Regions from separate parts of the Streptomyces sp. TAA040 genome, predicted to be linked through region 1. Evidence: riboswitches for the same ligand, from Rfam matches in the RefSeq annotation. Region 1 holds a riboswitch; each other region holds the start of a gene.
The links. A riboswitch is a leader RNA that binds a small molecule or an ion and turns the genes downstream of it on or off. The one in region 1 is predicted to bind cyclic di-AMP.
Positions count from the first base shown of each region.

Region 1 (7,390 bases):
CGCCCTCCAGGCTTCCGCTGAGCCGGATCGCGTCCGGGACGGATTCGACCGGGATGCCGTACCGGTCGCCCGCCCAGCCCTCCGGCACGGTGATCTCGTCGTCCCGCAGATCGCGGCCGAGGCCGATCAGTTCCGCGGTCCCGCGGGCGATCCTCGTCACCTGGGCCCGTGTCTCGGCGGGCCGGGCCGAGGCGTCGACGCACAGGGCCTGCCCGGGGCCGGTCCCGGGCAGGCGAACCCGGCGACCATGCCTGTGTGGGGGCTGCCGGTCACGCTGCACCTCACGACCGAGTCGGCGGTCGGGCGGGGCGGGCGAACGGGAGGTGGCGGTGGGATGACGGACCCGTCGGCGCCGTCCGCATGCTGGGACTGCTGCCGCGGGCGTGCGTGATGCTGGACACACGTGATGAGGTGATAGCTCATATGAGCGCTCTCCTGAGTACTGCAAGCCTCCAAGGAGCGCGGTCCGATGCCTTCGATGGAAGGTGCGACAGTTCAACGTCCCGTTCACTCGGAGTCGCGACCGAGGGTTTACGGTCACTCAGGGCGAGGATGGTTTCACTCCTTGAAAACCACCGATGGACGAAAGTGAACCGCTTTTTACTTTCGATTCTCCGGCGGACGGGTGGTCGTGGCCCACTGACGTGCGGTTGCCCGTGCCCCGGCACCTTCGATCCGGCTACGCTCCGGCCGTCAGGGCAGCCGTCCACGAGGAGTGAGCCCCGTGTCGGAAAACAGAGACCCCCACGCGACCGCGAACGCTCCGAAGTTCGTCTACGCCTTCTCCGAGGGCAACCGGGACCTCAAGGACCTCCTCGGCGGGAAGGGCGCGAACCTCGCCGAGATGACCAACCTCGGCCTCCCGGTCCCTCCCGGGTTCACCATCACCACCGAGGCCTGCCGGGTCTACCTCGACTCCGGGGCCGAACCCCCCGAGCTCCGCGAGGAGGTCGGCCGCCACCTCGCCGCGCTGGAGGAGCGGATGGGCAAGCAGCTCGGCCGGCCGGACGACCCGCTGCTGGTGTCCGTGCGGTCCGGAGCCAAGTTCTCGATGCCGGGGATGATGGACACTGTCCTCAACATCGGACTCTCCGACGCCTCGGTCGGCGGACTGGCCGCCCAGTCCGGGGACGAGCGGTTCGCCTGGGACTCCTACCGGCGGCTCATCCAGATGTTCGGACGCACCGTCCTCGGGGTGGACGGCGAGCTGTTCGAGGAGGCGCTGGCGCAGGCGAAGCAGCGCCGCGGCGCCGCCACGGACGTCGACCTGGACGCCGAGGCGCTGCGCGAGCTGGTCACGGACTTCAAGGACATCGTCGCGAAGCAGACCGGCCGGGAGTTCCCGCAGGAGCCGCGCGAGCAGATGGACCTCGCGGTCCGCGCGGTCTTCGCCTCGTGGAACGGCGACCGGGCCAGGCTCTACCGCCGGCAGGAGCGCATCCCCGGCGACCTGGGCACCGCGGTCACCGTCTGCTCCATGGTCTTCGGCAACCTCGGCCCCGACTCGGGCACCGGGGTCGCGTTCACCCGGGACCCGGCGAGCGGCCAGCAGGGGGTGTACGGCGACTACCTCCAGAACGCCCAGGGCGAGGACGTCGTGGCGGGCATCAGGAACACCGTCCCCCTGGCCGCGCTGGAGACGCTGGACAGGGCGTCCTACGAGCGGCTGATGCAGATCATGGAGACGCTGGAGACGCACTACCGGGACCTGTGCGACATCGAGTTCACCATCGAGCGGGGCACGCTCTGGATGCTCCAGACCCGGGTCGGCAAGCGCACCGCCGCCGCCGCCTTCCGGATCGCCACCCAACTCGTCGACCAGGGGCTGATCGACGAGGCGGAGGCCCTGCAACGGGTGAACGGCGCCCAGCTCGCCCAGCTCATGTTCCCGCGCTTCGACGCGGCCGGCGGCGAGCGGCCCGAGCAGCTCGGCCGGGGCATCGCGGCCTCGCCCGGCGCGGCCGTCGGCAAGGCGGTCTTCGACTCGTACACGGCGATCAAGTGGTCCCGCTCCGGGGAGAAGGTCATCCTGATCCGCCGGGAGACCAACCCGGACGACCTGGACGGCATGATCGCCGCCGAGGGCATCCTCACCTCGCGGGGAGGCAAGACCTCGCACGCCGCCGTGGTGGCCCGCGGGATGGGCAAGACCTGCGTCTGCGGCGCCGAGGACCTGGAGGTGGACACCAAGCGCCGCCGGCTCACGGCCCCGCACCCGGACGGCAGGGGCACGGTGGTCGTCGACGAGGGGGACGTGGTCTCCATCGACGGCTCCACCGGCAAGGTCTACCGTGGCGAGGTCCCGGTCGTCCCCTCACCCGTGGTCGAGTACTTCGAGGGCCGGATGCACGCCGGGGCCGACGACGCCGGCGAACTCGTGCAGTCGGTGCACCGGATGATGGCCTACGCCGACCGGATGCGCCGGCTGCGGGTGCGGGCGAACGCCGACAACGCGGAGGACGCGGCCAGGGCCCGGCGCTTCGGCGCCCAGGGCATCGGGCTGTGCCGGACCGAGCACATGTTCCTCGGCGAGCGCCGGGAACTGGTGGAGCACCTCATCCTCGCGGACACCGACGCCGAGCGGGAGTCCGCCCTCGGTGCGCTGTTGCCCCTCCAGAAGGGCGACTTCAAGGAGCTCTTCGAGTCCATGGACGGGCTGCCGGTGACGGTGCGGCTGCTCGACCCGCCGCTGCACGAGTTCCTGCCGGACATCACCGAGCTGTCGGTACGGGTCGCGCTGGCCGAGTCCCGACGGGACGCCAACGAGAACGACCTCCGGCTCCTCCAGGCCGTCCACCGGCTGCACGAGCAGAACCCGATGCTCGGGCTGCGCGGGGTACGCCTCGGGCTGGTCGTGCCCGGGCTGTTCAGCATGCAGGTGCGGGCGATCGCCGAGGCCGCCGCCGAACGCAAGGGTGCCAAGGCCGACCCGCGGGCGGAGATCATGATCCCGCTGGTCGGCACCGTCCAGGAGCTGGAGATCGTCCGGGACGACGCGGAGCGGGTGATCGCCGAGGTGGAGGCGGCCTACGGGGTGGAGCTGGGTCTCACCCTCGGCACCATGATCGAGCTGCCCCGGGCGGCGCTCACCGCGGGCCAGATCGCCGAGTCCGCCGACTTCTTCTCCTTCGGCACCAACGACCTGACCCAGACGGTGTGGGGGTTCAGTCGGGACGACGTCGAGGCCAGCTTCTTCACCGCCTACCTGGAGAAGGGCATCTTCGGCGTCTCCCCCTTCGAGACGATCGACCTGGACGGGGTGGGCAAGCTGGTCCGGGACGCGGCGGAGGCGGGGCGGGCCACTCGGCCGGAGCTGAAGCTCGGGGTCTGCGGGGAGCACGGCGGCGACCCCGAGTCGGTGCACTTCTTCCACGAGGTCGGCCTGGACTACGTCTCCTGTTCTCCCTTCCGGATCCCGGTCGCCCGGCTGGAAGCCGGCCGGGCCGCGGCACGGAGCACCGGGAGCGACAGCCGCTGACACGACCGCGACCTCCGGGGTCGCCGCCGCGCCCTGACCCTCACTGCGGCGGTGGCCCCGGTCCCCGGGAGGGGGACGGTGGGAGACCTTGTGCGGAGGCCCCGCCGCCCCTCCCGACTCCGCCGGGCGGAGGCGCACCGGCGGACGGAAGAACCGGCCGTGCCCCTCGTGAGGGGCACGGCCGGTCTCTCGTCCCCTTGGGGGAGCGTCGCTCAGAGGGAGACGCCGTTGTCGCGCAGGTAGGCCAGCGGGTCGATGTCCGAGCCGTACGACGGGCCCGTGCGGACCTCGAAGTGCAGGTGCGGGCCGGTGCTGTTGCCGGTCGAGCCCGACAGGCCGAGCTGGTCGCCGGCGCCGACGCTCTGGCCGGCGGAGACGGAGAGCGAGGAGAGGTGGGCGTACTGGCTGTAGCGCCCGTCCGCGTGCTTGACGACGACCTCGTTGCCGTAGGCGCCGCCCCAGCCCGCGGAGACCACAGTGCCGGTGCCGACCGAACGGACCGAGGTGCCGGTGCCGACGGAGAAGTCCACTCCGGTGTGGTAACCGCTCGACCAGCTTCCGCCCGATGCGCGGTAGGCGGTGCTGGGCGCACCGTCCACCGGCGCGGTGAACCCGCCGGTGGTGGCGGCCTCGGCCGGAGCAGCGGGCTCCTGGCTCTGCTCCTCCACGGGTTCCGGCTTCGGCTCGGGCTTCTCCTGCTTCGGCTCCTGCTTCTCGGCCGACTGCTGCTTCGGCTGCTCGGCGGGAGCACTCGACTTCTCGGCGGGGGCGTCCGACGTACCGCCGCTGCCGTCCAGGCTGAGCCGCTGGCCGGGGAAGATCAGGTCCGGGTCGCTGCCGACTGTCTCGCGGTTCTGCTCGTAGACGGTCTGCCAGCCGCCCCGCACGTGCTCCGCGACCGCGATGTTGTGGAGGGTGTCGCCGCTGGCGACGGTGTAGTCGTGCGAGCCCTCCGACTTCGCGGCCGCGGCCTTCTTCTGCTCGGCGGCCTGCGGCTCGGACTTCTTCGGCTGCGCGGCCTGCTCCGACTGCTGCTCGGTCTTCGCGCCGGACTCGGAGGCGTTGTTCTGCGCGCCGTCCGGGGCGATGTCCGGCGTGCCGCTGTCCTGGCTCAGGCCGGCACGCGGGCCGCAGACCGGCCAGGCGCCCGGGCCCTGCATCTCCAGGAGCTTCTCGGCGGCGGCTATCTGCTGGTCCTTCGTGGCGAGGTCGGCGCGCGGTGCGTACTGCGTGCCGCCGGCAGCCGCCCAGCTCGACTGCTGGAACTGGAGACCGCCGTAGAAGCCGTTTCCGGTGTTGATCGACCAGTTGCCGGTGCTCTCGCACTCGGCGACCTTGTCCCACACGGAGACCGGGGCCGCGTTCGCGGAACCCGCGGTGATCAGCGGAGCAGCGATACCGGCACCGCCCGCGGTGAGGGCGAGCGAGACCTTGGAGACCTGACGGGACATCAGGGGTTTGCGCGGACGACGGTGGCGACCACGAGACATGGGTTGAGTCCTCTCCTGCGCCTGCGAGGTGAGCTGTCGGATTCGGGCTGGAGCTGCCCGGCCATCCCCCACCGTGATCCGGTGGCGCATGGCTTCACCCCTAGCCGACCCGCGTGCTCCGCGGTCCGGCACTTACCTTGGTTCCCCCGCTCCTGCCGGCCTGATGCAGTCGTTTCCCTCTACCGGCGGCAGGATTCGGCGTGACCGGCGTGGGACCTCCGCACGGGATGCGGTGGCGGGATGAACGGTAATCACAACGATTTGGCCGGGACAAGCGAAACCAGGTTTTGCTCAGCCGCTCCGGGGGTCGCATGGGAGCATTTTCGGCGCGCTGTGAGATCGATCATTTCCGACGTCACGGACGTGCGGGCTTGCATGTGCACATAAAAACCGCACTGAGCAGGGGAATTGACGCTGAGGCGAGAAGTGGCCGACGAGGTGCAATTGTACGGGGGCGCGGTCCTGTGAGTCCGGTCACCCGAACCGTCTCGTGCTTCCTTATATCGGTGCATTCCCGACCCGTGGAAGCTGAGAGGGTGTCAGGTTCCGAAATCACCCACCTCTTGACTGCCACACCGCTTGTCCGTTTTGGGTGCGAGGTGACTTTGAGGGGCTTTTGTGACGCGACGTTGCTGGATGAATCGGTCGCGTCCCGCCATCCCGACGGGCGGCGGGACGCGATTCGCCGGTGCTCAGGGCGGCGGCTCGCCGGTGCCGGTCAGGCGGGCCGGATGGGTGCGGACGATGACCGAGTCGTCGTCCAGGCAGCGGCCCGTCGCCAGGTCGAAGCGCTGCTTGAGCAGCGGGGAGGCCACGAACGGCCGGCCCGCCGCGGACCCGAGTAGTCCGCGCGAGAGCACGTACGCACCGGTGAACGGATCCCGGTTGTCCACCGCGTGGACGCCGCCGCTGCGGTCGGTGAAGACGGCGATCTGCCGCCCGTCCGGGAGCAGTGCCGCGACTCCGCGGCCCGGCACCAGGTCGCCGGGAGCGCAGACCGGATGCCAGGAGTCCCCGGCCCGCACCTCGATCCGGGCGGCCGTCCCGCCGTCGGCCGGGTGCGCCCCGGCGTCGGTGGACGCCCCGGTGTTCGGGTGCGGTCCGCCGCTCGGGAGCGGGCACGGGGGAGAGTCGGCGGGTTCGGCGGCCGTGACGGGGGAAGGGCGGGTCGGGCTCATCGGGTGGCGCTCCCTTCGAGGCGGCGGACGGGGATCTCCGGCCCCGCCAGCAGGGTCAGATCGGGTTTGACCTGCTCGCGCTCGCCGACGAACCGCACCGAGGGGTCGGGTGTGCCGGGAGCGTTGACGAAGGAGACGAAGCGGCGGAGCTTCTCCGGGTCGGCGAGGGTTTCAGCCCATTCGTCCCGGTAGTCTGAGACGTGCGAGGCCATCAGCGCCTCCAGCTCGGCGCAGATGCCCAAGGCGTCGTCCACCACCACCTCCCGGACGTGGCCGAGGCCGCCCTCGATGCGCTCCAGCCACACCGAGGTGCGTTCCAGCCGTTCCGCGGTGCGGATGTAGAACATCAGGAAGCGGTCTATCAGCCGGACCAGCCCGGCGTCCGAGAGGTCCTGGGCGAGCAGGTCGGCGTGCCGCGGAGTGGCGCCCCCGTTGCCGCCGACGTAGAGGTTCCAGCCGTTGGCGGTGGCAATGACTCCGAAGTCCTTGCTCTGCGCCTCCGCGCACTCCCGCTGGCAGCCGGAGACCGCCGACTTCAGCTTGTGCGGCGCCCGCAGGCCCCGGTAGCGCAGCTCCAGACCGATCGCCATCCGCACCGAGTCCTGCACCCCGTACCGGCACCAGGTCTGCCCCACGCAGGACTTCACCGTCCGCAGCGCCTTGCCGTAGGCGTGCCCGGACTCGAAGCCCGCGTCCACCAGCCTTCCCCAGATCGCAGGCAACTGGTCCACCCGGGCCCCGAACAGGTCGATGCGCTGACCACCGGTGATCTTCGTGTAGAGCCCGAACTCACGGGCGACCTCGCCGATCACGATCAGTCCCTCCGGTGTGATCTCACCGCCCGGGACCCGGGGCACGACCGAGTACGAGCCGTTGCGCTGGAGATTCGCCAGGAAGTGGTCGTTGGTGTCCTGGAGCGCCGCCTGCTCCCCGGCGAGCACGTACCCCTCCGCGCCGATCGCGGGGGCCAGGGAGGCGAGCACCGAGGCCACCGTCGGCTTGCACACCTCGCAGCCCTCGCCCCCGGCCGCCTCCGGCCTGCCGTGCCGGTCCAGCAGCTCCCGGAAGGAGGTGATCCGCAGTGACAGCACCACCTCGTAGAGCTCCTGGCGGGTCAGCGGGAAGCAGCCGCACAGCCCCTTGTCCACGACGACCCCGCGGGCCTCCAGCGACTCGTCCACCAGCTTGCCCAGCACCTTGACGCAGCTGCCGCAGCCGGTGCCCGCCCCCGTGCACTTCCTCAC
Region 1 is NZ_AUKR01000005.1:23,112-30,501, reverse strand. Features, by position in the region: gene H300_RS24850 (hypothetical protein) at 1-160, opposite strand, end outside; gene ppdK (pyruvate, phosphate dikinase) at 725-3,478, shown strand; gene H300_RS0104065 (transglycosylase family protein) at 3,691-4,968, opposite strand; cyclic di-AMP (ydaO/yuaA leader) riboswitch at 4,972-5,150, opposite strand; gene nirD (nitrite reductase small subunit NirD) at 5,661-5,999, opposite strand; gene nirB (nitrite reductase large subunit NirB) at 6,143-7,390, opposite strand, start outside.

Region 2 (7,390 bases), on a different contig from region 1:
CAGCTGCTCGCCCTGTTCGCCGACACCCTGAAGGAGGACGGCGAGCCGCGGACCCTGCTCCACCGCATCGCCGCCGCCGACCGGGACCGTACCGTCCTCACGCTGGTGGAGCGGTCCTCCGAACCGGGGGAGCCCCCCGAGCTCCGCGGATACTGCGCGGACATCACCCTGCCCCTGCACCGTGCGGCCTCGCTGCGCGCCCGCCAGGACATCGAGGCGGCCGTGGAGTCGCACTCCATCATCGACCAGGCGGTCGGCGCCCTGATGCTGGTGCACGGTCTCGACGACGACACGGCGCTGAGCCTGCTGCGCTGGTTCTCGCAGCACTCCAACACCAAGCTCCGCACCCTCGCGGAGCGCATAGTGCAGAGCACCCGGCACGGCATCATGCTGCCGCGTGAGACGACGGACGCACTGGACGCCGCGATCAGCGACGCGGCGGCGATCAGCGACGCCACCGTGCGCAGCGCCACCGGCGCCGCCTCCGACGCGCACGCGGGCGCCCGTACGGCGGACGCCCCGGGCAGCCTCGTGGGGAGCGACGACGCGCCCCGCGCCGGGGGGCGGACCGGAACGACGACCGCACTCCGACCCGTACCGCCCGCCTCCACCCGCGGCCAGAGCCTCCGGGTGGACGCCCGGACGGCCGCGGGCGAGGCGGTGCTGAGCGTGCACGGACCCATCGACCTGACCGGTGCCCCGACCCTCGCGTCGGCACTGAGCGGGCTGCTCTCCGTCAGCGGGGGCGGGCGGGTCCTGGTGGTGGACCTGTCCGAGGTCACCTACGTCAGTTCGGTCGGGCTGGCGGAGCTGCAGCGGTTCAAGGACCGGGCCGACCAGCAGGACCGCGAGGTGCGGTTCATCCCCGCCGAGGGCCTGCCGGCCAAGCTGTTCGGTGATCTTCTCCCGTAGCCGCGAGTCCTCCGTGCCCGGGCGGCAGGGCGGGCCGCCGTTTCGGTGCTCGGGGCCGAGGGCACCCGCACGATCCGGTGGCGGCCCGCAGCGCGGTTGTGTGCCGCCCCGGCCGGTCCGGCGTCCCCACACGACCACCGCGAAGCACTCCTCCCGAGCGTGCAGGAGTCCGTTGAGCGCCGCGCTGACGTGCCGCGCTCTGCCACCATCGGCACCGAGGAGGCACGTATGACAGCGACAGCCGGAGGCGGCGGCCCGGTGGCGGACAGCGCCCTCCGCCAGCTGCACGCCCTGCTGGTCGGAGTGGAGCGCCTCGAGGAGTTCCTCGACGAGATGGTCAGGATCACGAGTGCCGCGTTCCCGCCGGAGGTCTCCTGCGGCATCACCATCCAGCGGGCCGGACGACCCGTCACCGCCGCGGCGAGCGACGCACGCGTGGGTCGCTTCGACCGGGCCCAGTATGAGCGGGACCGTGGTCCGTGCCTGGACTGCCTGCGCACCGGCAGGCCCCAACTCGTCCCGGACATGACCAAGGAGACCCGCTGGGGCGACTACGCGGCGGCCAGCCTGGCCGAGGGCGTGCGCAGCGTCCACTCGCTCCCGCTCACCCCGCTCGGCCGGGACTCCGCGGTGGGCTCGCTGAACCTCTACTCCACCGCGGCCCGCACCTTCGACGCCGGGCTCCGGAGCGAGGCGCGCGCCTTCGCCGACCACGCCTCCGGAGCGCTCGGGGTGGCGCTCCGGATCGCCGGGCACGTCGAGTTCGGTGAGGACGTGCAGGCGGCAGTGGCCCGCCGGTCCGTCATCGACCAGGCTCTCGGCATCGTCATGGCGCAGCAGCGCTGCACGGCCGACCATGCCTTCGAGGTGCTGCGCCGGCTCTCGCAGAAGCGCAACGTGAAGCTGCACGAGGTCGCCGGCGGCATCGTCCTGGGCCTGAGCGGCGCCGGTCCGCGGCTCACCCCGATCACGCCCCGAGATGCCGTGCCCGACGCGCCCCGCTGACCGGCCCGGTCGGACGGGAAAGGGCCACTCGGGTGATCCTCGCCGGCGCGAACCGGTGGCAGGGGGCCGAAATCGAGTGATCCGGATCACTCGGCAGTGCTGTGCGCACGCATGTGATCGTTGGAGCCGGATATGAGCAACGAGGAGCACCCCACCCGCACGGTCGACACCCGGCACACGCAGCGCACAGCAGGCGTGCAACGCGCGGCGGGCACGCGTCCCGCGGCGGGCAGCCCGCCGATACTGCTGCCGCTGCCGCCCGTCCTCGCCTCCCGGAGCGGCGGCGGTGAACCGCCCGACCAGGTGGTTCGCGGCGCCCGCTGGACGGAGGGCTGCTGCGTGGTGACACTCGCCGGGGACATCGACTTCTTCACCGCCTCGTGGGTGCGCTCCGCAGTGGCCACCGGCGCCAGCGGCCCCGCCACCACGGTCGTGATCGACGCTTCCCGGGTCGGCTTCTGCGACTCAGGGCTGCTGCGCGCGGTCCTGCCGTGCGACGCCCCCCGGCGCCGGGTGCGGCTCGCCGCGCCCTCCCCGGCAGTGCGACGCCTGCTGGCCCTCGCCGCGCCCCCGGATTTCCCGCCGCCGTACCCGTCGGTCGCCGAGGCGCTGCGCAGCGCCGGCGCGGGTTCCTCGACCGGGGCGGCCCCCATGCCGTCCCGGTCGGGGTAAGAGATGCGGCCGTCTTCTTCGGCTGCTGCCCAGGGACGGAAACGCGCATACGACGCCCGCCACCGGTGGGGTGCGGGGGGTTCGCAGCCGGTGGCTCAACGGATCGGCTGCGCCCGGGGAGCTCTCCGAACAGCGTGGATGCGGGACTCCGAATCGATCACGGGCACGCAGAGTCAGGTGTGGCGTATCGGGTATACGGGTCGTTACCGCTGCACTCGCACGGGAAAGGCAAGCCATGATCATTACGACTCCGTCCCCGGGAACCGAGCCGAACGGGGCCTCCTGCCTCCGGCGGGAGCTCGTCGTCGACGGGAGCTCCGAAAGCGGAGTGCGAGCTCGGCAGTTCGCCGCGGACTTCCTGGAGGACGCCGCCGCCGAACTCGGCACCGACGTTCCGACCGGGCCCAGTGACGACGTGCGGCTCGTGGTCAGCGAGCTTGTGACCAACGCGGGCAAGTACGCCTCCGGCCGCTCCCTGCTCACGCTGATGCTGGACCGCATCGAGCGGCTCGTGCAGGTCTCCGTATGGGACGCCAACCCCGAGCTGCCGCTGCGGCTGCGGCCGGACGCCCAGCGTGTCGGAGGGCACGGGCTGGAGATCGTGCACGCCCTGTGCCGCTCGGTGGTGACCGAGTCCGGCCCCGGCGGCAAGCACGTGCACGCCGCGCTCCACTACTGACCGGGCCGGGCCGGCAGCGCCGCCCGCCGCGTGCCCGCTCCCGCCGCGTGCCCGCTCCAGGTGGGTCTGCATGAGGTACGCGGCCCCCGGCCGACAGTGAGCGGGCCGCCTGGTACCCCGTCGTCCCGTATCCCCGTACCCTCGCCCCGCGCCCCGGCGGGCGCACCACCAAGTCGTGGCCGGGGGCCGAGGCGGGGGCGGCTACCGGCAGCACTCCCCGGCCCCGGACACAGGTCCGGCCCGGCGCGGTGACCTGCACCGGCCGGGCCGGACCCGCCGTCGGGCTGCCCCGCCTCAGCGGGACCGGCCCGTCACCCGCTCAGCTGCGGACGCGTGCCGCCGTCGCCGCCCGGGGGGACGGCGCCCGGCTGCCCGGGCCGCGGGGACGCGAGTCACCAGCCCTGGTGGCCGCCGACGTTCGCGCAGGTGTTGCCGATGGCCGGGTTGAGCAGCCCGATCACGTTCACGCTGTTGCCGCAGGCGTTCACGGGCACATGCACCGGCACCTGGACCAGGTTGCCGGAGAGCACGCCGGGCGAGCCGATGGCCGCACCCTGGGCGCCGCTGTCGGCGGCGGCGGCGCCGCCGCTCATCAGGGCGATACCGGTGGCCGCGGCCAGGGCGACGGTCTTGGCCGTACGCATCATCAGTCGATCCTTTTCGTCAGGGGAACCCGGGGCACGGCTGTCCAGCCGGAGCAGGACGGCCGTTCCGGGGGGCCGGAGAAACCCGGCCCCCCGTTGAACTTCGGCGGTTGAAGCCTCCGGGACGGGTCCTGCACCGATGTTTCACCTGCACGAAGGACCGTGCGTGCGGCTGATTGACGTCTTGACGGCCCTGGGCGCAGGGCAGCGCCGGGACTGAGGCGGTCCCCGGGAGTGGGCGGCACCCCCGGTGTGGGCCAGTGCCGGGCATGGGACAGCGCGGGGGTGGACGACGAGGGGCCGGGCCCCCACCGGTAGTCGCGCACCAGGCCGCCGACCCGGCGCCCCCTCCTGCACCGGGGGCCCGCCGCCCTGCCGCCGGCGCCCACCTGAGCCACCCCGGCGCCCGACTGTGCCGTTCCCGTCGACCGGCCTGCGCCGCACCCGCGAGCTGCCGCCGGGCCGCGAATGGACAGTGCCGAGTAGCCGACCGCCGGGGCCGGGCCGAAGCTTGGAGGTGTGCACAGTTCAGGGCGCCATGCGGCGCACACGGACACCGGCCGCGCCGCGCGATCCCTGCCCGCTGCCCTGATCGTCCTCGGGGCTGTCATCCAGCTGGCCACACCGCCCGAGGTCACCTTCACCGCCCTCTTCACCGCCGCCCCCCTGATCGCCGCACCGCTGTACTCCCGCCGCGGCACCGCACTGACCGGGTTGACGGCGACGCTGGTCCTGATGCTGCTGATCGTCGGCCAGGACGACGGTGGCTGGGCGCGCGACATCAGCCAGGCCGTCACGATGACGACCGTCGCCGCGATCGCCCTGGGCATCAACCGGGTGCTGCGGCGCGGCACCGAGCAGTTGGCCTCCGCCCGGGGGGTCGCCGAGGTGGCCCAACTGGCCGTCCTGCCGGCACCGCCGGAACGGATGGACCGGTTGGAGATCGCGGCCCGCTACCAGGCCGCGCACGCCGACGCCCGCATCGGCGGCGACCTCTACGCCGCCCAGCAGACACCGTTTGGAGCCCGGCTGATCCTGGGCGACGTCCGGGGCAAGGGGCTGGGCGCGGTGGAGGCGGTGGGCGTGGTGATCGGCGCGTTCCGGGAGGCCGCCGAGCAGGAGAGCGAACTCGGAGGGGTCGCGGACCGGCTGGACCGGGCGCTCGTGCGCGAGGAGGAGCGCCGGCGCGACCCGGGCGAACCGGGCCCGGAGTCCTTCGAGGGGTTCGCCACCGCCGTACTGGCAGAGATCACCTCGGGGGGCGTGCTGCGGGTCGTGAACCGGGGACATCCTCCACCGGTGCTCCTGTGCGCGGACGGCGAGGTCCGCGTGCTCGACCCGGACGAGCCGGCACTGCCGCTCGGGCTCGCGTGCCTGGTCCCGGAACGGCTCGGCCGGTCGCGTGGGCCGGAGGTGTTCGACTTCCCCGTCGGCTCCACCCTGCTCCTGCACACCGACGGGCTCAGCGAGGCCCGGGACGCCGCGGGCGCCTTTTACCAGCTCGTGCCCCGCATCCGTGCGGAGGCGTGGCACACGCACCGGCCCCAGGCACTGCTGGAGGAACTCGTGACCGACGTCGCCGCCCACACGGGCGGCCGGGCCGACGACGACATGGCGCTGCTCGCCGTCGTCCGCCACCGCTGACCGGCCAGCCGTCCGGGCTGCCGCGTCCCGCCCGTCATCCACCCGTCGTGAACCCACCTTCCGGTCACTCCGGGTGAGGGATCTTGACCCCTCCGCATAACGACTTGGCGAAGATCTCCTCCGCGTGCGTTACGTCGACCCGCCCGTTATGACCGATTGACGGCTGAAGATCACTGAATGTTCTGCCGTTTGACAGTCTTGTTTCCGCGAAGACTTGGAATCTGGGACCCGGGTCTATTAACGTTCGATAACGCAGCGCGGTCGTCACTGCCGTCGCAAGAGACGGCACCGTGCGCCTTGGCCGAATCCAGACAGTGCGTCACCAGTCATCACCACTGCACCAAAGGAACCGGGGAACCATTACTTTGGGGTGAATCCGTCGGCATCGTCACGATGCCACCGGTAGGAGACCTTCCTGCTCCGAACCCGTCAGCTAACCCGGTAGGCCAGAAGGAAGGAAAGGAGAGCGCCCCCGTGGCGTCAAGCAGGCCTGCCACCGAGGCACCGCCGGTCGATATCGCGGCCTACGGTCCCTCCGTCGGCGACACCTGGGACGAGTGGAATCCCACCGAAGAGTCCATCCGCCCCGTCCGTGGTCGGCACCGCGTCGCCAAGCAGCGCGGGATGGCCCGCAGCGGCACCGTCCTCGGCGTCGGCATGGTCGCCGCCATCGGTGCGGGCGGCATGGCGACCGCCCAGGACAAGCCCAAGTCCCCGGTCTCGATGCCGGACCTCTCCACCTTCACCGACAGCCTCCCCGACGCCGCCGATCTCCCGGGCGTGGGCGGGCTCGTCTCCGACACCGAGGACGTCGGGACGACCACCGTCGCCGCGCCGCTCACCCAGGCCGGCCTGACCGCCACCGCCACCGACGCCGGGCAGACCGACGCGGGCGAGGCGCTCCGGGCCCGCATCCTCCAGCAGGCCGACCAGCAGCAGGAGGCCGCCGACCAGCAGGTTCGCGACGCGGCGTCCGCGGCAGCCGCGAGCAAGGCCGCCGACGAGGCTGCCGCGACGGCCGAAGCGGAGCGCAAGGCGGAGGAGGAGGAGAAGCGCAAGGCGGAGGAGGAGCAGAAGCGGAAGGCGGAGGAGGAACGCCTCCGCAAGCTCGCCGCCAGCTTCAGCCTCCCGCTCGCGTCGTACCAGCTCACCTCCGGATACGGCGAGGCCGGTTCGATGTGGTCCAGCAACCACACCGGCCAGGACTTCGCCGCCCCGAACGGCACGCCCGTCAAGGCAGTGCACAGCGGCACCATCAAGGAAGCCGGCTGGGCCGGTTCCTACGGGTACCGCATCGTCCTGGAGCTCTCGGACGGCACCGAGATCTGGTACTGCCACCTCTCCTCCATGACCAAGACCAGCGGCAGCGTCACCACAGGCGACGTCATCGGCCGCGTGGGCTCCACCGGCAACTCCTCCGGTCCGCACCTGCACGTGGAGGTCCGGCCCGGCGGTGGGGACGCCGTCGACCCGCTCGCCTGGCTCCGCGGGAAGGGACTCTCCGTCTGACCCGCGGCGCGACCGCCGCAGCGGTGACCGCCGTGACCGCCCCGTCCGTACGGCGCCGGGGCGGGGGCTGACGGCCCGTCAGCGGCCGGCGCCCCCGTCTGCCGGAGCCTCGTCCGGGACGGCGGCCACCCGCGACCGCGACGCCGCGCACGCGTCCACCCTGCACGCCCGTTCGCGGGCCGCCCGAACCCCGTCGCCGCCCCGCACCAGCCGGAGCTTCCGCTCCGGCACAGGAGGGGAGGGGCGGCGGCGTACCGCTCCGACGGCCCCGGTGCACCCCCCCCCGACACCGGGGCCGTCGGACCCCCGGCCGCCCGCGTCCGCC
Region 2 is NZ_AUKR01000024.1:18,738-26,127, reverse strand. Features, by position in the region: gene H300_RS29410 (ANTAR domain-containing protein) at 1-912, shown strand, start outside; gene H300_RS27725 (GAF and ANTAR domain-containing protein) at 1,141-1,917, shown strand; gene H300_RS29405 (STAS domain-containing protein) at 2,050-2,589, shown strand; gene H300_RS27715 (ATP-binding protein) at 2,825-3,268, shown strand; gene H300_RS0118440 (chaplin) at 3,661-3,915, opposite strand; gene H300_RS27710 (PP2C family protein-serine/threonine phosphatase) at 4,432-5,556, shown strand; cyclic di-AMP (ydaO/yuaA leader) riboswitch at 5,877-6,019, shown strand; gene H300_RS0118430 (M23 family metallopeptidase) at 6,031-7,065, shown strand.
Region 2: another riboswitch for cyclic di-AMP. It lies ahead of H300_RS0118430 (M23 family metallopeptidase); the one in region 1 lies ahead of H300_RS0104065 (transglycosylase family protein).

Region 3 (7,390 bases), on a different contig from region 1:
CCGCACCACGGAGAGCACCACCGGCCGGCCGCCGCCGGTGTGCTTCGCCGCCAGGTAGACGGCCGCGGAGACCGCGAGCAGTAGCGGCAGGGCCCACGGCAGGTGCGGCACCTGCTCGGGCCGGCGTGCCAGGAGGGTGCCGGCGAATCCCAGTACCACCGCGTTGACCAGCACGTACTGGGCGTCGGTGAAGCTGCCGCGGCCGTCGTCGTCGGTGAGCAGGTCGGCGGCGCGCGGCCGGTCGGCCGGGACCTTCTGGAGCCGCTGCCGCGCCACACCCCGGGCGACGGCGAGCTGGGCCAGCACCGCGGCGGCGCAACCGAGGGCGAGGGCGGTGAAGGTACCGGCCGCGGTGCTGACGGCGACCAGGTCGAGCAGGTCCCGGCGTTCCGCGGCGTCCGGGGTGAGCGCGAGCCGGCAGGCGGTCATGAGGACCGCGAACGCGGTGAGCAGCATCCAGCAGGCGGCCACCGTGCGGGAGGTGGAGAACCGGTTGTCCCGGCCGGTCAGCAGGGTGGGCAGTCCTGGGGCCTCCCGGTGCCGGAGGCCGGCGGCGGTGGCCGCACCGGCGAGCAGTACGGCGGCGAGGAGCGCAGCCGTCCGCCCGCGCGTCCATCCGTCGCCGACGGCGGTCAGGGTCTGCACGGCCAGCAGCAGGACCACCGCGCCCCACACCGCGTAGAGGGTGCGCTGCCGGAGCCGGGCGGTGCGCACCGCGCTCTCCGCCCGGGCGCCGTCGGCCACCGAGCGGGAGGCCAGGACGAGTTCGTCCGAGACCCACTGCCGGGACGCGCCGGGGGAGTGGGCGAGTGCCGCGGGTACTCCGATGCCCTCGGCCAGGTCGTCGCGGCGCCGTCGGAAGGCGGCCCGCGCCTGCCGGTGGCGTCGGGGCGCACTGTTCGGGCAGTCGACGCAACGGCAGTCCCCGCGGTGCGTGGGGCGTGCACCGACGCCGCTGTCTGCTGTGCTCTCCCGAGCCGTGTCCACGGCCACCTGCAACGCCACCTTCTCCACGGACGGCCGCCCCCGGGACGCCGCCGACTTACCGGCAATGGGAAGGAATTGTGCCGCACGATTCACCTGGTCGGCTCAACAGTCCACGAGTGCCGGGGCCTTCGCGGGCTTCCCGGCTGGATCAGGCCGGTCTGGTGGCCGTGTTGAAGGGCATCTGGTCGATCGGGGCGATCCGGACGGGCGCGCCGGGGCGCGGTGCGTGGATCATCTGGCCGTTGCCGAGGTACAGGCCGACGTGGCTGAGACCGGAGTAGAAGAAGACCAGGTCGCCGGGGACGAGCCGGCTCCTGGCGATCCGCTGCCCGGCGTTCACCTGGGTGTAGGTGGTGCGCGGCAGCTCGACCCCGGCCGCGCGCCAGGCTGCCTGGGTGAGCCCCGAGCAGTCGAAGGCGTTCGGCCCGGTGGCGCCCCAGACGTAGGGCTTGCCGAGTGCGTTCCTGGCGTACGTCAGGGCGCGCGCGGCCCGTCCGGCGGCCGCCACCGGGGCCGCGTCCACCTGCTCGCGCTCCTCACCGCCGTGCCCGTCCCCGGCCAGTACCTCGGCCCGCTCGGCCGCCGTGAGCCGGTCCAGCAGCCGATCCGCCGCGGCGAGCTTCTTGCGCACGGTGCGCTTGTGGTCCTCGGCCGTGGACCGGGCCTCCCGGAGCGTCTCGGTGCGGTCGGCGGCCTGGCTGCGCAGCTGCCGCACGGTGCGCAGCCGGTTGTGCAGGCGGTCCAGGGTGCGCGCCTGCTGGGAGCCGGCGCGGTCCGCGGTCGCGGCCCGCCGGAGGAACTCCTCCGGCGCGGAGGAGAGCGCCAGTTGCACGGTGGGGCCGATCGCGCCGCCCTGCCGGTACTGCGCGGTCGCGTGGGAACCGAGCGCGTTGCGCGTGCGGTTGACGCGCGCCGTCTGCCGGGACGCCTCGTCGCGCAGTCCGTCCAGCTTCTTCTCCGCCTGCTCGGCGCGCTCGGTGGCGCCGTTGTACTTCTCCGTCGCCTGCTCGGCCTCGTGGTGGAGCCGGTCCACCATGCGCTGGACGTCGGCCTTCTCCCCGGCCGGTTGCGGGTCGGCGTGCGCGGCACCGCCGGAGCCGGTCGCGGTCGCGGTCGCCGCGCCCACCAGGGCCAGGCCGGCCCAACGAGAAGTGCGGAAGCCGGAGTTGCGGGGCTTGCGATGTGCTGCCATGGACGGCGACGCTAGGCCGTATCGGCCCCGTGAGCGGACGGTGACCTGTATTTTTCGCTGTCGATCGCGAAGTGGTCGGAACCGGGTGCCCCGGGCACATTTCGGAGCATCCGGTGCTGTGCTGTGTTCGGGGTGGCGAACGGGGCGGGTCTGACTCTTGCGGTGTGCTAATACCCCGATACGCTCCGCGTCATGGACGTACTCATCAATTTCTTTGTCGGGCTGCACATCATCGGCATCGCGGCACTCCTCGGCGGCTTCCTCCTCCAGATGAAGGCGATGAGCGCGGGCGAGGCCCGGCTGACGCCGGGCATGCTGCACGGCGCCTCCACCATGCTCCTGACGGGCCTCGCCCTGGTCGGCTTCAACCAGCTCGCCGACAACGACGTGAACCACGTCAAGGTCGCTGTCAAGCTCGCGGTGCTGGTGGTGATCCTGGTGCTCGTCTACGTCAAGCGCGACGAGCAGCGGGTGCCCGCCGGCACGATGGCCGCCGTGGGCGCGCTGACCTGCCTCAACGTCTTCCTCGCCACCATGTGGGTGTGACGCCCGCCCGGCCCCGCCCCACGAGGGTCCGGGCGGCCGACCCCGCCCGGCGTCAGGCCGGCCGCACCGCGCTGTGGAAGGGCATGTAGTCGATCGACTCGTACTTCACGTCGTCGCCCGGCTTGGAGGCGTGGATCATCTGGCCGCCGCCGACATAGATGCCCACATGGGTCACGTCCGGGTAGAAGAACACCAGGTCGCCCGGCTGCAACTGCGACTTGGCGACCCGCGTGCCGATGTCGACCTGGTCGTAGGTGGTGCGCGGCAGCTCGACCCCGGCCGCCCGCCAGGCCGCCTGGGTGAAGCCCGAGCAGTCGTACGAGTTCGGGCCGGCGGCACCCCAGACGTAGGGCTTGCCCAGCTCGCGCTTCGCGAAGGCCAGTACCTGCGAGGCCCTCCCGCTGCCGGCCGTGTCCTGCGATCCGTCCGCCCCCCCGGTGCCCGCCGTCTGCTCCTGCGAGGCCGGCTGCCCGCCCCCGGACGCCGGAGCGGCGGTCTCCCGCTCGGCAGCGGCCTCGGCGGCGGCCTTCCGCTCGGCAGCCGCCTTGCGCTCCGCGGCGCGTGCCTTCTCCTGGGCCTCGCGCTGCTTCTCCCGCTCGATGGCCGCCAGCCTGGCCTTCTCCTCCTCGGTCAGCTCGGACAGCAGGGTGCGGGCCTCCGCGAGCTTGCCCTGGACGGACTTCTTCTCCTCGGCCAGCTTCGTCTGGGCCCGGTTCAGCTCGGTGAGGTTCTTCGTCGCCTCGTCGCGCTTGTTGCCCGCCTCGCGCTGCTCCTCCTGGAAGTCGCCGACCGCCTGCTTCTGCTGACCGGTGAGCCGCTCCATCACGTGCGTCTGCTGGAAGTAGCCCTGCGGGTCCGCGGAGAGCAGCAGGGTGGCCGTCTCCGACATACCGCCGTTGCGGTACTGGGCGGCGGCGAAACCGCCCAGCTTGCGCCGGGCGTCGTTCAGCCGTTCGGTCCGCTCGGCGACCTCGTCCAGCAGCCGGTCTGACTTCTTGCGCTGCTTCTCGGCCTTCTCCTTCGCCGCGTTGTACTTCTGGGTCGCGGCGCCCGCCTGCCGGTGCAGCTCGTCGACCTTCTCCTGCGTCTCCTCCAGTGAGGGGCCGCCGTCGCCGGGTGCCGCGACGGCGCTCTGCGAGAGCAGCGTGACGGAGGCGAGCGCGGCGGCGGTCGCGCCCACCGTTCCTCCGCGCAGCGCGGCCGACTGCCGCACAGGGACACGCGGCTTGCGGTGTGTCGCCAAGACGGCAACTCCTTCCGTGGGCCGCCTACCGGGTTAGCTGTCGGGTTCGGGCGTCGGAAGGCTGCCCTACGGGTCCCTGCGCGGGCCCCGATTCACCCCGGAAGTGCACGGGTGGGTCCCCGGCTCCGGCGGATGCCGGACTCGGCGGAGGCCGCCCGTGCCGGCACTGTCGCCGACGGTCTCCGGGCCGCCTGAGGCAGCACCGTAGCCACGACACGGTGCTCTTGGGAAGACGGGTGCGCGCTATGTCCGAAACCGATTCGTTATCCGCGCGGCTCCGCGTCCGCTCGGTGACCTGCCGTGATCGGCTCCGGCCCGGGTGGGCAGGAGGCGGCGCCGCACCGGGCGGATGTGGGGCCGCCCCGCCGCACCGGGGGCGGGGCGGCCCCCGCGCCCGTCAGCCCTGCTGCTCCCGCGCCAGCCATTCCTGCTGCTTCTGCCGCTTCCACTGCTCCCAGCGGTTGGGGTAGCGGATCCGCACGTCGCCCATCGCGGTGCGCCCGCTCAGCTCCAGTGTCGGGGCACCGGGGACGGGTGGCTCGGAGACCCGGTTGCGGACCGAGCCGATGCTGACCCGCATGCCGTGGGGGCGGACCGACCACCCCGGGGGCACGACGATCGTCACGTTGCCCATCGCCGCGTTGATCTCCAGGTGGACCTCGCGCTGCCGGCACTCGGCCTGGGAGAAGTCGATCCGGACGTCCCCCATCCGCGAGGTGGCGGTGATCCGGGACGGCACCACCCAGTAACCGGTCTGCGTGATGTCCCCGGCCCCGGCCTTGAGCACCATCGGCTCACCGGCGCGCGGCTCGGGGGCGCCGGCGGTGGTCGGCAGGTCCGCGGTCAGCGGTTCCAGCTCGCCGTAGGTCTTCGCCCCGAATGCCCGCTCCAGCCGGTCCTCCAGCTCGTCGATGCCGATCCGGCCGTCGCCGGCGGCCTCCCGCAGCGTCTCGGCCACCGCTTCCCGGTCCGCGTGCGAAGCCCGCAGTTCGGGGTCGTGGCCGGGTCCTGGCGCGGTCGCTCCGGAGGGATCAGTCATGCCGCCAAGTCTAGGAGGTGCCCGCGGCCCCGGACAGAGCCGCAGACCGCTGCGTGCCGGGGCGGCGGACCCGGTGCTCGCCCCGGGGGTGACGGAGGGAGCCCTTAGACTCGGCAGCGATGAGCAGCCTCTTCGACGACAGCTTCCTGGCCGACCTGGAGCCCCCCGCGGGCGAGGCTCCGCCGCCGGACCCCGAGCACCCCGCCGCGCCGCAGCCGGAGGAGGTGCCGGACGGCCTGTTCGCGGGCTCGTTCGCCGGTCCCGGCGGCCCCCGGGACGCGTTCCACCGGGGCGGCGCTCCACGGACGGTCACGGACCCGGAGGAGCTGCTGGCCGGTCTGAACGAGCAGCAGGGCGCCGCGGTCGTGCACAGCGGCGGGCCGCTGCTGATCGTCGCGGGGGCGGGCTCGGGCAAGACCCGGGTGCTCACCCACCGCATCGCGTACCTGCTGGGGGCCAGGGGAGTGCACCCCGGCCAGGTGCTCGCCATCACCTTCACCAACAAGGCGGCCGGCGAGATGAAGGAGCGGGTGGCCGAGCTGGTCGGTCCGCGCGCCCAGTCGATGTGGGTCTCCACCTTCCACAGCGCCTGCGTGCGGATCCTGCGCCGGGAGAGCAAGCGGCTCGGCTTCACCTCCTCGTTCTCCATCTACGACGGGGCCGACTCGCGCCGGCTGATGGCGCTCGTCTGCCGCGACCTGGCACTCGACCCCAAGCGGTTCCCGCCGAAGGCGTTCAGCGCGAAGGTCTCGAACCTCAAGAACGAACTCGTCGACGAGGAGGACTTCGCCGCCACCGCGGCGGACGGCTTCGAGAAGACGCTGGCCGAGGCGTACACCCTGTACCAGGCACGGCTGCGCGAGGCCAACGCGCTGGACTTCGACGACATCATCATGACGACCGTCCACCTGCTCCAGGCGTTCGACGACGTCGCCGAGCACTACCGCCGGCGCTTCCGGCACGTCCTGGTCGACGAGTACCAGGACACCAACCACGCCCAGTACACCCTGGTCAGGGAGCTGGTGGGGACGGGCCGAGCAGTGGGACCCGCCTCGGCGGACGACGGTCAGGGCGAGGCGCCCGCCGGGCCGGAGCGCGCCGAGCTGTGCGTGGTGGGCGACGCGGACCAGAGCATCTACGCCTTCCGCGGCGCCACCATTCGCAACATCCTCCGTTTCGAGGAGGACTACCCGGACGCCACCACCATCCTGCTGGAGCAGAACTACCGCTCCACCCAGACGATCCTCGGCGCGGCCAACTCCGTGATCGAGCGGAATGAGAACCGGCGGCCCAAGAACCTGTGGACGGAGGCCGGGGCCGGCCCCCGGATCACCGGCTACGTCGCCGACACCGAGCACGACGAGGCCCAGTTCGTCGCCGAGGAGATCGACCGGCTGACGGACGCGGGGGACGCCAGGGCGGGGGACGTCGCGGTCTTCTACCGCACCAACGCCCAGTCCCGGGTCTTCGAGGAGATCTTCATCCGGGTCGGCCTGCCGTACAAGGTCGTCGGCGGGGTGCGCTTCTACGAGCGCAGGGAGGTCCGCGACGTCCTGGCGTACCTGCGGGTGCTCGCCAACCCGGAGGACTCCGTTCCGCTGCGGCGCATCCTGAACGTCCCCAAGCGCGGCATCGGCGACCGGGCCGAGGCGATGCTGGACGCCCTGGCGCTGCGCGAGCGGACGACCTTCCCGGACGCGCTCCGCCGCGTCGACGAGGCCTACGGGATGGCGTCCCGCTCGGCCAACGCGGTCAAGCGGTTCAACACTCTCATGGAGGAGCTGCGCACGGTCGCCGAGTCCGGTGCCGGTCCGGCCACCGTGCTGGAAGCCGTACTCGAACGCACCGGCTACCTGGCCGAGTTGCAGGCGTCCACCGACCCGCAGGACGAGACCAGGGTGGAGAACCTCCAGGAACTCGCCGCGGTGGCGCTGGAGTTCGAGCAGGAGCGCGGGGAGGACGACCCGGGCACCCTCTCCGACTTCCTGGAGCAGGTCGCCCTCGTGGCCGACTCCGACCAGATCCCCGACGAGGACGACGGCGAGGCCGAGAACACCGGCGTCATCACTCTGATGACGCTGCACACGGCCAAGGGCCTGGAGTTCCCGGTCGTCTTCCTCACCGGCATGGAGGACGGCGTGTTCCCGCACATGAGGGCGCTGGGCCAGCCGAAGGAGCTGGAGGAGGAGCGCCGGCTCGCCTACGTCGGCATCACCCGGGCGCGGGAGCGGCTGTACCTGAGCCGCTCGACCCTGCGCAGCGCATGGGGACAGCCGGCCTACAACCCGGCCTCCCGGTTCCTGGAGGAGATCCCGCCGGAGTACCTCGACTGGCGGCGGACGGGCAGCGCGGCGGGGGGCGGCCCCGCCGCGGCGAGGGCCGG
Region 3 is NZ_AUKR01000006.1:67,389-74,778, forward strand. Features, by position in the region: gene H300_RS0106015 (hypothetical protein) at 1-993, opposite strand, end outside; gene H300_RS0106020 (C40 family peptidase) at 1,136-2,179, opposite strand; gene H300_RS0106025 (hypothetical protein) at 2,372-2,725, shown strand; gene H300_RS0106030 (NlpC/P60 family protein) at 2,778-3,968, opposite strand; cyclic di-AMP (ydaO/yuaA leader) riboswitch at 3,975-4,125, opposite strand; gene H300_RS0106040 (DUF1707 and DUF2154 domain-containing protein) at 4,366-5,007, opposite strand; gene pcrA (DNA helicase PcrA) at 5,127-7,390, shown strand, end outside.
Region 3: another riboswitch for cyclic di-AMP. It lies ahead of H300_RS0106030 (NlpC/P60 family protein); the one in region 1 lies ahead of H300_RS0104065 (transglycosylase family protein).